2 regions of the Exiguobacterium sp. s91 genome follow, and region 1 is predicted to be linked to the other one. Evidence: predicted binding sites of a transcription regulator. Region 1 holds the regulator's gene; the other holds the start of a gene.
What was found. The regulator Rex, encoded in region 1, represses fermentation and respiration genes when NADH is low (regulators of the CRP and FNR family bind a similar motif). The targets are predictions, from matches to a motif close to TTGTGAAATATTTCACAA.
Positions count from the first base shown of each region.

Region 2: the regulator Rex is predicted to act here: its motif matches at 6,142-6,159, upstream of KNQ06_RS15040 (formate/nitrite transporter family protein).

Region 1 is NZ_JACSMZ010000001.1:5,685-13,787, forward strand. It holds gene KNQ06_RS00060 (winged helix-turn-helix transcriptional regulator) at 1-248, opposite strand, end outside; gene KNQ06_RS00065 (DoxX family protein) at 432-830, shown strand; gene KNQ06_RS00070 (flavin reductase family protein) at 850-1,443, shown strand; gene KNQ06_RS00075 (hypothetical protein) at 1,590-2,012, opposite strand; gene KNQ06_RS00080 (ATP-binding cassette domain-containing protein) at 2,012-3,913, opposite strand; gene KNQ06_RS00085 (redox-sensing transcriptional repressor Rex) at 4,081-4,740, shown strand; gene KNQ06_RS00090 (twin-arginine translocase TatA/TatE family subunit) at 4,740-4,937, shown strand; gene tatC (twin-arginine translocase subunit TatC) at 4,945-5,724, shown strand; tRNA gene KNQ06_RS00100 (tRNA-Ala) at 5,829-5,904, shown strand; gene KNQ06_RS00105 (S8 family serine peptidase) at 6,129-8,103, shown strand, end outside.
Region 2 is NZ_JACSMZ010000004.1:112,767-120,869, reverse strand. It holds gene KNQ06_RS15085 (murein hydrolase activator EnvC family protein) at 1-165, shown strand, start outside; TPP riboswitch at 229-339, shown strand; gene thiD (bifunctional hydroxymethylpyrimidine kinase/phosphomethylpyrimidine kinase) at 455-1,258, shown strand; gene thiM (hydroxyethylthiazole kinase) at 1,239-2,006, shown strand; gene thiE (thiamine phosphate synthase) at 1,996-2,634, shown strand; gene KNQ06_RS15065 (hypothetical protein) at 2,646-3,089, shown strand; gene KNQ06_RS15060 (ArsR/SmtB family transcription factor) at 3,145-3,513, shown strand; gene KNQ06_RS15055 (CHASE3 domain-containing protein) at 3,559-4,197, opposite strand; gene KNQ06_RS15050 (YitT family protein) at 4,391-5,257, opposite strand; gene KNQ06_RS15045 (hypothetical protein) at 5,394-5,996, shown strand; gene KNQ06_RS15040 (formate/nitrite transporter family protein) at 6,180-7,016, shown strand; gene KNQ06_RS15035 (YkvA family protein) at 7,053-7,472, opposite strand; gene KNQ06_RS15030 (aminopeptidase) at 7,571-8,103, shown strand, end outside.

The DNA of each region.
Region 1 (8,103 bases):
CTGTATTGAATCTTAATCGGACGATCGGGAATGACAGTCCGGATGACGATGCCTTCCGCTTCGAGCTCCTTCATACGTTCCGTGAGCATACGACCTGATAATTCGGGAATGGCATCTTGAATCTCATTGAAACGACATGTCTTCGTCAACAAGTGACGCAAAATCAGACCCGTCCATTTCTTACCTAAGATTTCAAAGGCATGTTCGACTTTGGGACAAAGAGCCGGTTGGATTGCGACTTCTTCCATCAGCACTCATCCTTTCTATAGTTGTAGTATACCCGCTTCTGCTAAAAAAATCGAATCATTTTACTTAATGTAACGTCTTGAACTAAAACAAATCTATTTACTTTTAGTAAGTGATAAGATATAGTCTGTTTATTGAGTTACTTAAAGTAACTAAAATACATTAGGTAAAAGGAGAAGAGAGAAATGATGGATACAGGACTTTTAATTATTCGTTTAATCATCGGCTTAACATTCGCTGCACACGGGACACAAAAATTATTTGGTTGGTTCGGCGGACACGGAATCGCTGGAACAGGCGGTTGGTTCGAATCGATCGGCATGAAGCCAGGGAAGGCACTCGCGATTACAGCGGGTCTTGCTGAATTGATCGGCGGCTTATTGTTCGCAGGAGGCGTATTCCTCTGGATCGCAGCGCTCCTCATCATTGGATCGATGCTTGTCGCGATCGTTAAAGTACACGGTGCGAATGGTTACTGGGTGACGCAGAACGGGTACGAATACAACATGGCATTGATCGTCATCGCCCTTGGTGTAGCGATGATCGGTGCTGGAGACTATTCACTCGCTGCACTCATCGGGTGAGGAAAAAGGTGGGTCATTCATGAAGTTCGAGGCATCAACGCTTAGCGCAAAAGACAATTATAAATTACTGATCGGAAGCATCATTCCGCGTCCGATTGCTTTCGTAACAACGCAAGGAGAAGACGGGACGGTCAACGCCGCACCGTTTTCCTTCTTTACGGTCGCATCAAGCAGTCCGCCACAACTGGTGATTGCCGTACAACGGACGGATCAGGGTCAGAAGGATACGGCACGTAACATCTTGGCGAAACAAAGTTATGTCATCCATATCGTCAGCGAAGAGATCGTCGACGCAGTCAATGAGACAGCAGCGCCACTTGCTTATGGTGAAAGTGAGCTCGAACGGACGGATTTGACGCTCGTCGATAGTGACGCGATCGAAGTACCTGGAATCGCCGAAGCGAAAATCCGCTTCGAGATGCGCTTGACGCAACATGTCGAGCTAGAAGGTGCCGATCTTTTGATTGGGGAAGTACTGCGTTATCACGTCGCGGATGAACTCGTCGAGTCGTTCCGGATTGACGCAGCAGGATTGAAGGCTGTCGCTCGTTTAGCAGGGAATGATTATGCGACGATCGGGAAGACGTTTACGATTGCCCGACCGACAAAATGATAGTAGTGTGAATGCTTGATTCATCGTACGATCTATTTTGACGAGGAACGTTTCGATTCAAACGAAAAGGAGTGGAGAGACCGGTCTAGCTACCGGAATCTCCACTCCTTTTTCTCATGTCGTTCATCTGATTAAGCGATCGGACTTCAAGGTTGCGGATCGATTTCGTTTGAAGAGGCTTCAAGACCATGACGTTTACTGTACTGATAGCCATCGAGCAAATAAAAGACGATCGCGAGTGCCCAAATGCCGACACAGCTGATCAAGAAAGCGGTGAGCGGTGAGACACTACCGTAATACGATAAGATCAACGGGTCAGTGAGTTCGACGAATAGCTGTGTCGTCAGGAGCGTACAGCATAATCCCGAAAGTAAACTGACGAAAAGACCGCTCCATGTCTGGATGACGAGACCGATCATACAAGAAATCAGGAGGAACAAAGGAAGCGCGGCATTAAAAGCATCCGGCCGGATGAAGGTGGACACGTAGTCCGCATACATCGGTACGAAATAAAGGATGCCGGATAGCAGTCCTTGAATCAAGTTAATGAAAAAACTTTTCGTCCGCATCAGTGTTGGTTCTCCCATCGTTCCATCAATTCGAGCAGATCGACATCAATCTGGTCACGTTCTGCTGAAAGAGCTGTCGCTTTCGGAATATCATTGAAGACTTCCGGTTCACAGAGTAATTGTTCAATTTCTGCCGAACGCTGTTCGAGCCGCTCGATGTCTTGTTCAAGTTGCTCAATCTGCTGACGGCGCTTGCGTTCTTCTTTCTGTGCTTCCTTGTCGATCGTCTTCGACGCAGTGACCTTTGCGGCTTTTGCTTCCTCTGCTTCAAGACGCGCAATCTCTTCTTGCTCCGCCTTTTTCTCCGTGTAGTACGAATAATCACCGAGGTATTCCGTCACGCCGGCTTCACTCATCTCGATGACGCGGGTCGCGATCCGGTCAATGAAGTAACGGTCGTGGGAGACGAATAGCAATGTCCCTTCGTAGTCGACGAGGGCGTTTTCAAGGACCATCTTCGAATCCAGATCCAAGTGGTTCGTCGGCTCATCGAGGACAAGGACGTTCGTCTTCCGGAGTTTCAGTTTCGCGAGCGCGAGACGTCCGCGTTCGCCACCGGATAACTCATGGACGATCTTGAAAACATCGTCACCGCTAAACAAGAATTGCCCGAGGACAGACCGGACTTCTTGTTCACGCATCAGTGGCCATTCGTTCCAAATCTCATCAATGACACGGTTCCGATCATTGAGTTCCGCCTGCTCTTGATCGTAATATCCGATCGAGACGCCGGTTCCGAAACGGAAATCACCGAAGAGGGGGCGTAAGCGACCGACGAGGACTTTTAAGAGCGTCGACTTCCCGATTCCATTCGGTCCGACGAGTGCCAGTGATTCACCGCGTTGCAAGCGGAAGGTGATGTCTTTTGAGACAGCTTCTTCGTAACCGATCGCCAATTGATTGACTTGAAGAACGTCATTCCCGCTCTGTTTTTCAATCGGGAAGGACAGGACCGTGCTACGCTCATCCCCATCTGGTCGGTCGAGCCGGTCGACCTTCTCGAGCCGCTTCCGGACACTTTGGGCACGTTTTGTCGTCGTCGCCCGGGCGATGTTCCGTTGAATGAAGTCCTGCATCTTCGCGATCTCTTCTTGCTGCTGTTCAAACTGCTTCATTTCCTGATCGTATAAGGCCGCTTTTTGCTCCAAGTACTTCGTATAGTTCCCCGTGAACTTACGACAGACATTGCGCGACAGTTCGTAGACGACATTGACGACTTGGTCGAGGAAGTACCGGTCGTGCGAGACGATCAGGACGGCACCACGATAACCACCGAGGTAGCTTTCAAGCCAAGCAAGCGTATCGATATCGAGGTGGTTGGTCGGCTCATCGAGAATGAGGAGCTCTGGTGCTTGCAGGAGCATCTTTGCTAAGGCAAGCCGTGTCCGTTGACCACCGGATAATGTCTGAATCCGGCGCGAGTAATCATCCGGATAAAAGCGCATGCCGTGCAAAACGGAGCGGATATTCGCTTCGAACTGATAACCACCGGCTTCTGAGAAGTCGTGTTGCGCTTGATCGTACGTCTTCAAGAGACGATCGTAAGCGACCGGGTCGTTCAAGATATGCTCCATGCCCATTTCGATTTCCATCCGGCGCAGTGTTCGTTCTTGTTCCTGGAGATGTTCGAAGACGGTCAGCATCTCGTTCCAGATCGTCTCATTCGATTCGAGACCACTGTCTTGCGCGAGATAACCGATTTTGACATCCTTGCCTTTCATGATGTCGCCCGAGTCATGACTGAGTTCACCAGCGATGATTTTGAGCAAGGTCGATTTACCGGCACCGTTTCGTCCGACGAGCGCAATCCGATCTCGCTCTTGTACTTCCAGTTTGATATTTTCTAAAATCGGCTCGACGCCGAATGATTTCGAGAGTTGATTGACTTGTAAGAGTATCATTTCCATCCATCCTTCCACCCTTTAGTCTATCACGAACAAAAGCGCAAGGTCCTGCGGAATATATTATTTGTGACTCTATGTGAAGTGGTTTACAATCAAGGAGAGTAGAAAGCTTTTTGCAAAGATTTGGGTGCCACGATGGATGTGGCCGAAGGGGGAACTGCAGGATGAATGGACCAGACACAAAAATTCCACAAGCGACAGCAAAACGGTTGCCGCTATATTATCGCTTCATCCAAAGTTTATACAATTCAGGCAAGCTCCGCGTCTCTTCTGCTGAGTTAAGCGAGGCGGTGAAGGTTGATTCAGCAACGATTCGTCGCGATTTTTCCTACTTTGGGGCATTAGGGAAGAAGGGGTATGGGTATAACGTTCAACATCTCTTAACGTTTTTCCGCAAAACCTTGAATCAAGATGAGGTGACGAATGTTGCCTTAATCGGGGTCGGTCATCTCGGAACAGCGTTTGCAAATTATAACTTTTTAAAGAATAATAGTACTCGGATAGTCGTTGCGTTTGATGCGGACGAAGAGAAGGTCGGAACAACGACGCATGACGTTCCAATCTATCATGTTTCGGACATGAAAGAACAAATCGAAGCGAATCAGGTCGATGTTGCCATCTTGACGGTTCCATCGCAGTTCGCACAGTCAGTAGCGGATGAGTTAGTCGAGTATGGTGTGACAGGCATCCTGAACTTTACGCCAGCGCGGTTGAACGTGCCAGCGAGCGTCCGGGTCCATCACATCGATTTATCGATCGAGTTGCAGTCGTTAGTTTATTTCATGAAGCATTATTCGCAATCAGCTGAAGGAGTGAAATCATAATGGAAAACCTTATCCCGCTCACACTAGGTATCGGACCAGCGAGCATCGGATTAATCGCGGTCGTCGCGTTGATCATCTTCGGACCGAAGAAGTTACCAGAATTCGGACGCGCTGCGGGTCAGACATTGAAAGAGTTCAAGAATGCCACGAACGGCATCATGGACGACGATAAAAAGGACGAACCGAAAGAGAAGTGATTGAATCATGACGGTTGATCAAGAGCAAAGCATGACGTCGCACCTTGACGAACTGCGCAAGCGGATCGTCTGGTCGCTTATCATCGTCGTCGTCCTGTTCGCTGTCGCATTTCCGCTCGTCCGACCGCTCGTTCGCTTCTTGCAAGCGGACTTAAAAGAGCTCGGCATCGGTTTGAATGCCTTCAACGTCGCCGATCCTTTAATGTTGTATTTGAATCTTGCGTTCATCATTGCGCTGATTTTAGCGTCACCGTTCTGGATGTATCAACTCTGGGCATTCGTCCGACCAGGACTTTATGACAAGGAGCAAAAAGCGACATTGACGTATATTCCGGTCATCTTCTTTCTATTTTTGGCTGGCGTAGCCTTCTCGTATTTCTGGTTGCTTCCCTTCTTGCTTGAAGTCTCAACAGATCTCGGGAAAGAGCTCGGAATCGAACAAGTCATTGGAGTCGAGAACTACTTCAGTTTCTTAATCCGATTGACGATGCCGTTCGGTCTTCTGTTCCAATTGCCGGTCGTGACGATGTTCCTGACGCGTCTTGGTCTCGTGACGCCATATTTCATGCGAAAGAATCGGAAATATGCGTACTTTGTGCTGTTCGTCGTTGCGGCATTGATCGCACCGCCGGATGTGACGTCACACTTGATGATCTCGGTGCCATTGTTCGTTCTCTATGAGATCAGCATCTTGATTTCTGCGCGGACGTACAAAAAGGTCTTGATCCTCGAGCAACAGGCAGAGCTTGAACGACAGGCGGACTTGATGCGTGAATTGAATAAATGAATCGTGAATTCCTTCCGACGATTTTGGAAGGGATTCTTTTTTATGAAAGCGTTCTTTTTATATTGATAAAGCAGTTAGTGATGCGTATACTAAAGATAATTCATGGGGGCTTAGCTCAGCTGGGAGAGCGTTTGGCTGGCAGCCAAAAGGTCGTCGGTTCGATCCCGATAGTCTCCACCAATACCAAATATCTAACTCCTCGAAGCGTCGAGGAGTTTTTATTTTACTCCCAGTTAAATTCCTTACAAATATAAAATGTCATGTAAAACAAATAAATTAAAAAAATAGACAAATATAAATTGTTTATTTCCATTAAATTCATTAAACTAAATATACAGAATTTTCGTTTAACTGTTTTATCAGTAGTACTACTATGGTTTTACAGAAAAGGGGAAAACGAACGCATGAAGAAGAAGATTGCACTTATGGCAGCCGTCTTAATGACGTCTTCCAATCTAGTCAGTGCGCAAGGTGCACTGTCGTCGCAAGACAAAGCAACGGGTCAAAAACCGCAAGCGCTCTCGCTGAAGAAATCGGGGCAAGAGAAGAACTACAAACAATCGGATAAAGTCCGTGTCGTCATCGAGATGGAAGAGAAGCCGGCGATTCAAATCGCCCAGGCTCAAAACAAGCGGTATAGCACATTGAGCAATGCCGAAAAAGAGTCGATCAAAGATCGCCTCGTCAGCGTCCAAAAATCGGTCAAGTCAGCCATCGCTAAAAAATCAATTCCCGTTACATATAAGGAGAGCTTCACGACCGTCATCAACGGATTCAGTGGTGAAGTTAAGTTCGGCGACATCGAAGACATTAAAAAACTCAACGGAGTCAAGAGCGTACATATCGCCCATGAATACGCGCGTCCGGAAGTTGCTAAAGGTGCAAAGCCAGACATGCTGTACAGCAAGGACATGGTCAATGCGAAGGAAACATGGCAGGACTATGGTTTTAAAGGGGAAGGAACAATCGTTGCCGTCATCGATACGGGAATCGATCCATCGCATAAGGACATGGTCTTGAGCCCTGAGACGAAGATCGATTTGACTTCTTCGAAAGTCGATAGTGCGAAAGAAACAAAAGGTTTAAAAGGAAAATACTTCACGGAAAAAGTACCGTACGGCTATAACTATGCCGATCACGATAGCGAAATCCGTGATTTAGGTGCGGGCGCATCGATGCACGGGATGCACGTCGCGGGTACGGTCGGAGCAAACGGCGATGAAGCAAACGGCGGCATCAAAGGGGTCGCTCCGGAAACACAACTCCTCGCGATGAAAGTCTTCGGAAACGATCCAGGAATGCCATCGACATTCAGCGATATCTACATTAAAGCGATCGATGATGCGATTGCACTCGGAGCCGATGTCATCAACATGAGTCTCGGATCGACGGCATCGTTCGTCAATGCAGATGATCCAGAACAACGTGCAATCGTCAACGCGATGAACAACGGTATCTTGTGTGCGATTTCTGCTGGTAACTCGGCATTCGCAGGTCATGGTGCAGGTAACCCGTACACAGCGAACCCGGATATCGGTGTCGTCGGTGCCCCAGGTTTAACGAGCCAAGCACTCCAAGTCGCATCACTCGAAAATACGAAATTGACACTCGAAGGCATGGCGCTGACGATTGACGGTCAGGATGCTGGTTATTTGGCATACCAAAAACAAGATTCACCGAATCCGATTGCTGTCTTCGATAAAGAGAAGAAGGATGTCGTCTATGTCGGTGACGGTCAAGCTTCGAACTACGAAGGCAAAGACGTCAAAGGGAAAGTCGTCTTCGTCGTGCGTAACGGTGGTTTCAACTACGGTATGATCCAAGCAGAAGCTGAGAAGCAAGGGGCAGCAGGTGTCATCGTCCGCGGTCGAGTCGATCATGGGGATTACGTCAGCATGGCGCTCAACAATCCGACGATTCCACTCGTCACGCTTAGCATCGCAGACGGAAACGATCTTGAAGCAAAAGCAAAAGAGGGCAAGGCAATCGCTGTCACGTTCGACGGAAAAGCAGTCTCAGCCGATAACCCGGTCGCAGGACAAATGTCTGACTTCACGTCTTGGGGTGTCACACCAAGCCTTGACTTCAAGCCAGAAATCACGGCACCAGGTGGAAAAATCTACTCAACGCTCAACGATAATGAGTATGGTGTCATGAGTGGAACATCGATGGCGGCACCACACGTTGCTGGTGGAACGGCACTCGTCATGCAACGGATCGCGAAGGACTTTAAAGTCGATGGTGCGACACGCGTTAAGCTCGCGAAGAACATCTTGATGAACACGTCGCGTCCGCAACTCGATCAAGGAAAATACAATGCGCAGCTAAAAACAGGCAACTTCTACTCCCCACGTCGTGAGGGAGCTGGATTGATGGATC
Region 2 (8,103 bases), on a different contig from region 1:
TCGGTTCGTGCAGGACAAACGGTCTCTCAAGGTCAGCAAGTCGGAACACTTGGTAGTACAGGGAATTCAACAGGACCACACTTACATTTCGAACTACATGTCGGAGGCTATCAATACAGTGCTTCTTCTCCTCTGAATGCAGTCAATCCATTGGCATATCTGTAATCAAAACGGGCTTCGGCTCGTTTTTTTTTCTTCTCTATGCTACAGTTAAGGCGAAACGAATACTTGAGCAACTAGGGGAGCTGGAGGAATCCGGCTGAGAGGAAAACCAATCTGTTTTCGACCCTATTACCTGAACTGGATAATACCAGCGTAGGAAAGTTGAGCCGAACGGATACCGGAATGCGTGTATAACGCTTTCGTATAGCGTCGACTGCTTTTTTACAGCGGTCGACGCTTTTTTTGTCGGTCACGACTCCCTTACATTGCTCGATGGGAAGGTGAAAAGAACATGAAACACGTACTGACGATTGCAGGATCCGACTCCGGTGGTGGAGCTGGGATTCAAGCAGATTTAAAAACATTTTCAGCTTTAGGCGTTTATGGAATGAGCGTCCTGACAGCCGTCACGGCGCAAAATACGTTGGGTGTTCAAGCGGTGGAAGAGTTATCCCCAGAAATCGTAGATGCCCAGTTAACGTCGATTTTTTCAGACATTCGTGTCGATGCGATCAAAATCGGAATGGTCTCGAATGCGCAGACGATTCGTGTCATTGCTACACATCTCCGCAAACAGACAGTTCCGATCATATTAGATCCCGTCATGGTCGCTAAAGGTGGTCATGCCCTATTGCGGACGGAGGCTGAACAAGCATTGATTTCAGAACTTCTACCACTTGCGACACTCGTCACACCGAATTTACCGGAAGCGGAGCGTTTAACAGGACGATCAGTGACCAATCTAGAGGAAATGCGATTGGCGATGCATCAATTGGCTACACAGACAGGTGCAGTATTACTAAAAGGTGGGCATCTCTCGGGAGCTGCGACGGATTTGTTGTTTGATGGGGAAGTGGAACACCGCTTCACATCGGAACGGTTAGACAATCAACATACTCATGGAACTGGTTGTACCTTATCTGCGGCGATTGCGGCGCGGATGGCGCTTGGAGAAGATTTAACAGATAGTGTAAGACAGGCAAAGAGCTATGTCACAGAGGCAATTCGTCATGGATTTGCCCTCGGACAAGGTATTGGACCGACACATCATTTTCATTCACTTTGGAGGGATACACATGTTTACGACCATTCTTGAACACAAACCACTCATTCACCATCTGACGAACACGGTGACAATCAACGACTGCGCAAACGTCACACTCGCTGTTGGAGCATCACCCGTCATGGCGGAAGACATTCGCGAAGTAGAAGAGATGGTTAGACTCGCGCAAGCACTTGTCTTAAACATTGGTACGATCGATGCAGACATGCAAGCAGCTCAACGACTTGCATCCCGTGAAGCGGGACGTTTGAATGTCCCAATCGTTCTTGATCCAGTTGGAGCAGGGGCAACGACATTACGTACTGCCTTCTCTAAAGAACTGATCGATCTCGGGTGTACGGTCATTAAAGGAAATGCTTCTGAAATCAAGACGTTACTGGGGGAAGATGGGCGAACTAAGGGAGTCGATGCTGCGGGAGATGCAATGATGGATCGAGAAAGTATTCGTGCATTCGCTCGCAAACACAAATCTGTCCTCGTCGTGACAGGTCCGAACGACTATATCACGGATGGAACGCGCGAAATGGAATTACATGTAGGAACACCTCGTCTAGGAGATATCACGGGTACTGGCTGTATGACGGCTTCCTTGATTGCGAGCTTCCTCGGTGCAGGATATACAGCGTTTGAGGCGGCTGTTCACGGAACATTCGTCATGGGAAAAGCAGGAGAACAAGCAGCCTCCGCGCAAGGTCTTGGTGATTTTAAACGAGAGTTGTTCAATGCCATCAGCCTCATGACGGTACAAGATCTTGTGGAGGTGACAGAACGTGTCAATTGATTACTCCATCTATGCAGTGACGGATCGTCGGTACCATCCTGGAGTCGCGATCGAGACGGTCGTTGAGGAAGCCATTTTAGGTGGTGCAACGATCGTGCAACTACGGGAAAAAACAGCGCAAGGAAAGGAATTCTTCGATCAGGCAGTTCGGTTGAAAGCACTCGCGGATCGACACGACATCCCTTTAATCATCAATGATCGGATTGATATCGCGTTACTCGTCGGAGCTGGTTTGCATATCGGACAAGAAGACATTCCTTTAACCGCAGCACGTCGCCTTTTACCAGATGCCGTGATTGGTGTGTCGGTAGCAACCGTTGCACAAGCGATTGAAGCAGAACGAGACGGAGCCTCTTATTTAGGGGTGGGGTCTCTATTTGCGACGTCATCCAAAGCGGACGCTGAGTCCATGTCGCACACGATGCTTCAGGCGATTCGGGAAGCTGTACGATTACCCCTAATCGGTATTGGTGGAATCACAGCAACGAATGTCTCTTCTCTGCCTATCCCGCTAGAAGGGTATGCCGTCATCTCAGAAATTTTCGCTAAAGAAGATCGGCAACTCGCTGCGCAGCAAATGACAGATGCTGTACGAGAATGGCATCAATCACTTCAGAACAGGGTATAATCCGTTCAGAGGTGATTGTATTGAAATGGCAGACGATCCGTTTTCGCGGCTATTGGATTCGATATCGATTAGAACCACAAATCATTCGAGTCGATAATCAGGGGATCTACCATCTAGGAAAAGTCTTATTTCCACATCCTAATCGTATATCTTATGAGATGGCCCTTTTATTGAAAGAAAAGTATGAAAGACGCTACAAACGTCCGTTGTATATTAAAACGAGCTCGATTGCGACGGAAATTTGGGGACATACTCATTTAGATATTTATTACCGGGCACTTCTTCATCTACCGATTCCGACGCGACTTCGTCAACGTTATACGAATCGATTAGAAAGCACGAAAGTCATTGACATCGGCGTACGCGCTGTCGATCAAAATCGAATTGTCTGGGATATTGGAGATTACGTAGGAGGATGGTTCGTGTTTTGGCTCATTCGCAGACGAATGCGCTGAACTTGCAATGTCCCGTTTCTCATGGTGCAATATAAGTAGAAACGAGGTGACGGACATGGACATTCCCCGTTGTGAAACGATTGCGATTGATGAACAACGTGCGTCTGAAATCGGACATATCGTTGATACGATTCCGACGCTTGAAATCGGAAAGCTATTTAAGATTCTTTCGGATGCGACACGACTGCGAATCGTTTATGCGCTGACGATCGAAGAAGAACTATGCGTTTGTGATGTCTCGGCCTCTGTCGACTGTTCGATCGCGACAGCGTCGCATCATCTTCGATCTTTGTTGAAACAAGGACTCGTCAAGTTTCGAAAAGACGGTAAAGTCGTCTATTATTCCTTGGATGACCATCATGTGTCATCGCTTGTACATATGGCGATGGAACATGTACAAGAGGGAAAAGCAATGCCTGAATGAGTCTTTAGAATAAACGAAAAGCGCAGCTTTAGCTGCGCTTTTCGTTTATTCTAAAGACGATTGTTCTGATCCTTTTGGAGCGAAGTGGTGGAAGAAAAAGACCGTGGCACTAATCAATAAAAAGGACAGGATGGAGAGAGCGAGACACATCCATTTATATGTAGCGATTAAAGTATCTGATTGTTGTAATTTGGCTTGAAGCGTTTTATACAAATCATCTTTCACACGGGATAAGTCTTCGAGAATCGTTTGAGTCGTCTGAGTCGACTGTCTAGCAAGACGTTTTGCGGCTGTTGGACTTTGACGTTCATAGACAACAAACACGCGTTCAATCTCGGACTCCCAGACATTGTTGCGGCGAAGAAGATCTTTAATCGTCCCTGGAGTAGTCGACGATTGGTTCAGACTATTGCGCAAATCATGGATTTTAGACGTTGAAAAGTAATATTGTTCGATATAACGATTATCTTCATACAATAAGAGACCACGAACCGCATTAGCACGATCTCGATTGTGTTCGACCAACTGATCTACCTGATTGATTAACGGTATATCATGATCCTTCATTTGCTCGGTCATCGTTGCAATCGTCCGATAACCGGATAACGCATAGATGATCGGGATAGAGGCGAATAAGCTGACCAAGAAAATCAGCAGAATACGCTGACGCCAAAGAGAGTGCATGCAATCATTCCTTTAAATAAAAGACATGTCATAAGCTTAACTACTATCGTAAAAAAAGTGAAGCCTGTCTATTTTTTGAATAGGGATAATGACTGAAAAAGTGAATAATACTCATAAAAAAGCAGGAAAGATGATGCAATACGAGAAGCTGTTTTAAGAAGATGAAAAAAGCACAGCTAAGCTGCGCTTGGTGTTAAAACGAATACGAATGTTCCTTGTAATTGCCGAAGACAGTGTGGATTTCCGAGAATGTAACGAATGCATTCGGTTCGACAGAAGAGACGATTTCTTGCAAACGGACGATTTCATTATTTTGAACGACGACATATACCATTTTTTTCGTTCGGTTGGAATATCCTCCACGTGCATCGAGAATCGTGACACCACGACCGAGTTCTTTTGTAATGACTTCATTGATTTCATCTGCTTTCTCACAAATGATGATACATTGCTTAGAAGCAGAATAGAAACTGTAAACCGTCTGAAGGGCTTTGGCACGAACAAAGCTCATGATGAGAGCATACATAACGTGTTTAAGATCAAATACCCACCATACAAGGATGTAGATGACAAGATCTTGCATCAGAAATATACGAGGAAGTGGCCAGTTATGAAAACGAGCAAAGAAAAACTTTCCGAGAATATCAAGCCCTCCAGTTGAAGCACCACCGAAGAAGATCAATGCCATTGCAAGACCAGAGACTAGACCAGCAAAGATGGAAGCGACGAGTGGATCGTTTAAAGATTCCGGAACGATTTGAGTCGGAATCCAGTCAATTAAAAAGGAAGAAGCAATGACGATAATTCCAGATAAGAACATGAATCGTTTGCGTAGGAAACGGAAACCTAAAAGGAAGAGGGGAATGTTTAAGAGCAATTGCGTTAATCCAATTGGCGTGTGGAAGAGCTCTTGAATAATGAGCGTGATCCCCATGATACCGCCTGATCCGATATCATTTGGAGATAGTAGTAGGCTGATGTAAAGGGAATACAGCAACGTACCAATGATTAAGAAACTGATTTTTTCAACTCTCTTTTTCTGTGGGTGTGTTGTAGTCATGGCAATATGATGAGTGACCTCATGCTCCTCCTTCTGTGAGTATCTGCATGCAAGAGTACGCTCATATGCATAAAATTTCAACCCTTCTTATGAAAAAAGATGAAAAAGGGTACGTTTTTTTAGGAAGGTGATGAAAATGAAGAAAATGTTATGGATTCTTGGTTGTATCTGCTTAGGAATACTAGTTGGGATTCGTCTTTTCGAACAACCCAATGAAAAAAATCAATCATCCATTTGGCATGATGGTGATCTTGTAGCGAGACAAGTAGGTGCCTCGATGATGAATACGGTAGCGGTTCGTCAATTAGCCGAACAACTTCCGTTCTCATCAGAATTAAAACAGGTAGATGTCGAAGGAGAATCGTTACGTCTTGCCTATGAAGTGACAGGAAAAGAGCGACAAGCTTGGATTGGTACCGATACCGGAACACTACAAGTGAATCAGGATTTTTTGAAGGCTCGGTTATCTAAAGTTCTGATGCATCATACGCTTGTTTTATTTTCAACGATTCCTGATTTAACCGATCTTGAAATTCACTACACGGATCCGTATTCAGGTGCAGATTTTACGATGGACCGGAAAACATTCGACGCCTACACTCCGACCGATATCGAACGAGCTACTTCATCTTCTAGACGCTTTAATCGGGTTGTCATTGATGGTTATGTGCTCGATGCATCAAGGCGAAACACGTTCTTTGAACGCTTCGCATCACGACTACGAATTCAAACTAATTAGTTGTATAAAGCAAGAAAAGGCATTTTTCACAATCTCGACACAATGATATCGTTTACATCTCGTTCTTTTATAAAAACGATAAAACAGGTCTATTCAATACTTGAACATCTTTTAAGATGGAAGTATGATAATAAATGAACAAACATTGTGAAGTGTTGAACAAAAGAAAGAGAGGTTTCTACGATGAACGAGGTAGAAGCATTAGAAGGATTACGGAATAAAGCAATCAAGTCGACGCGCATGCTACAAATGCGTCCTCTCGAGTACTTAGTTCGTGCCATGCTAGCAGGAATTTTCATTGGATTTGCAATTATTTTTACCTTAAAAGCAATTAACGGTCTATATATGGCGGAGTCACCTGTTGCGACACTTGTCGGTGGACTGACCTTCGGAGTGGCACTCGTCCTGATCGTTTACGGTGGGGCAGAGCTGTTCACAGGAAATACGATGTATTTCACGACGGCGACGATGCGCGGCTATACGACGAAGATGGATACGATGAAGGTCTGGTTGATCTGTCTGATTGGAAATGGACTTGGAGGATTAGCGTTTGCGCTACTCTTTTCTCAAACAGGAATCATCCAAGAGCTTGGTATGAACAACTGGTTATTTTCTGTCTCAGAAACGAAGATCCACCATACGACGTGGGAAATCTTCACACGAGCTATCTTCTGTAACTGGATGGTCTGTTTAGCGATTTTCATTCCAAAGAACATGAAGAATGAGTTGGCGCAGATCATGATGATGATGGTACTCGTCGCAGTATTCTTTGCTTCTGGATTTGATCACGTCATCGCCAATATGGCATTGTTCTCCATTGCGTTAGTCGTACCACATCCGGATACGATCACATTTGCCGGAGCGATGCATAACCTGTTGCCAGCTTTAGCTGGGAACATCATTGGTGGAGCAGTCTTCATGGGAATGATCTATACGTGGCTGAATAAAGAAAAATTAGAAGTAGATGAATCACGTCAATCCACGACACCTGTTCATATTGCTTCGAAACAAAATGCATAATCAAAAAGCAGCTGTCGCGACAGCTGCTTTTTTCATTCATTCCATATGTTGAAAGCGATCGACGTCTGCAGCCAGTTCTTCGTAAATCGTCTCGACGATTTGTGCATCATCGAAGAGCCCGAGGACGTTATCGTCCGGTAAGGCGTCAACAGGAGACGTGAAGTACAGAACGGCCGTCAATAACAATTGTTCCTGCTCCGCATGCATTTCGAATTTTTTCTGATAGAGAGCACGAAGCATTTCAAGCAGTTGTTTTAATTGAAAATAAAGGACGAGTTCTGCCTCGCGTTCGATGTCCGAGCTTTCTGTAGACGCGATATCTTGCGTCAAGTGCGCAAGTCCGATTTCTGCTCGAACTAACAATTCTTGCTGTGCTTTTTCATCACCAACGAGGTCGAGTGCCTGTCGGTGAAAATACGTATAAGCCGATTTAAAATCGCCGGGTGTGAATTCCATGGTGATGCCTCCTTCTCTTCTCTTTCTAGTTTCGCCTTATTTCTTGCAAAATTGCAACTATTTCGTGAAAATAAAGATACAAGAAAGGGGATTACATAATGCCGACACAAGCAGAATTACAACAATACGCGTCTTTAGCCGTGCGTACGGGAATTAATCTACAACCAGGACAACAACTCGAGGTGCGTGCAGGAATCGAAAATTTGCCGCTCGTTCGTGAAATCACGCGTGTCGCCTACGAAGTAGGAGCTACGCAAGTATATGTACAGTGGTCAGATGATGAGATGACGAAAATCCGTTATTTCGATGCACCGGAAGAGTCGTTTGATACGTTCCCGGATTGGTTAAAAGCACGTTACGACCAACTGGCAGAAGAAAAGACAGCGTTCTTATCGGTCGTCAGTGAAGATCCAGATTTATTGAATGGCGTGGACTCGAGCCGAATCGCACGTGCGAATAAAGCAGCCGGTGTCGCTCTTGCTAATTGGCGGAAGTTCGTCATGAGTGACAATGTCAGCTGGTGTGTCGTAGCAGCACCTTCTGAAAGCTGGGCGAAGAAAGTGTTCCCTGATTCAGAGAATGCTGTTGAAGAGCTCTGGTCAGCTATTTTAAAGGCTACACGTGCCGATCA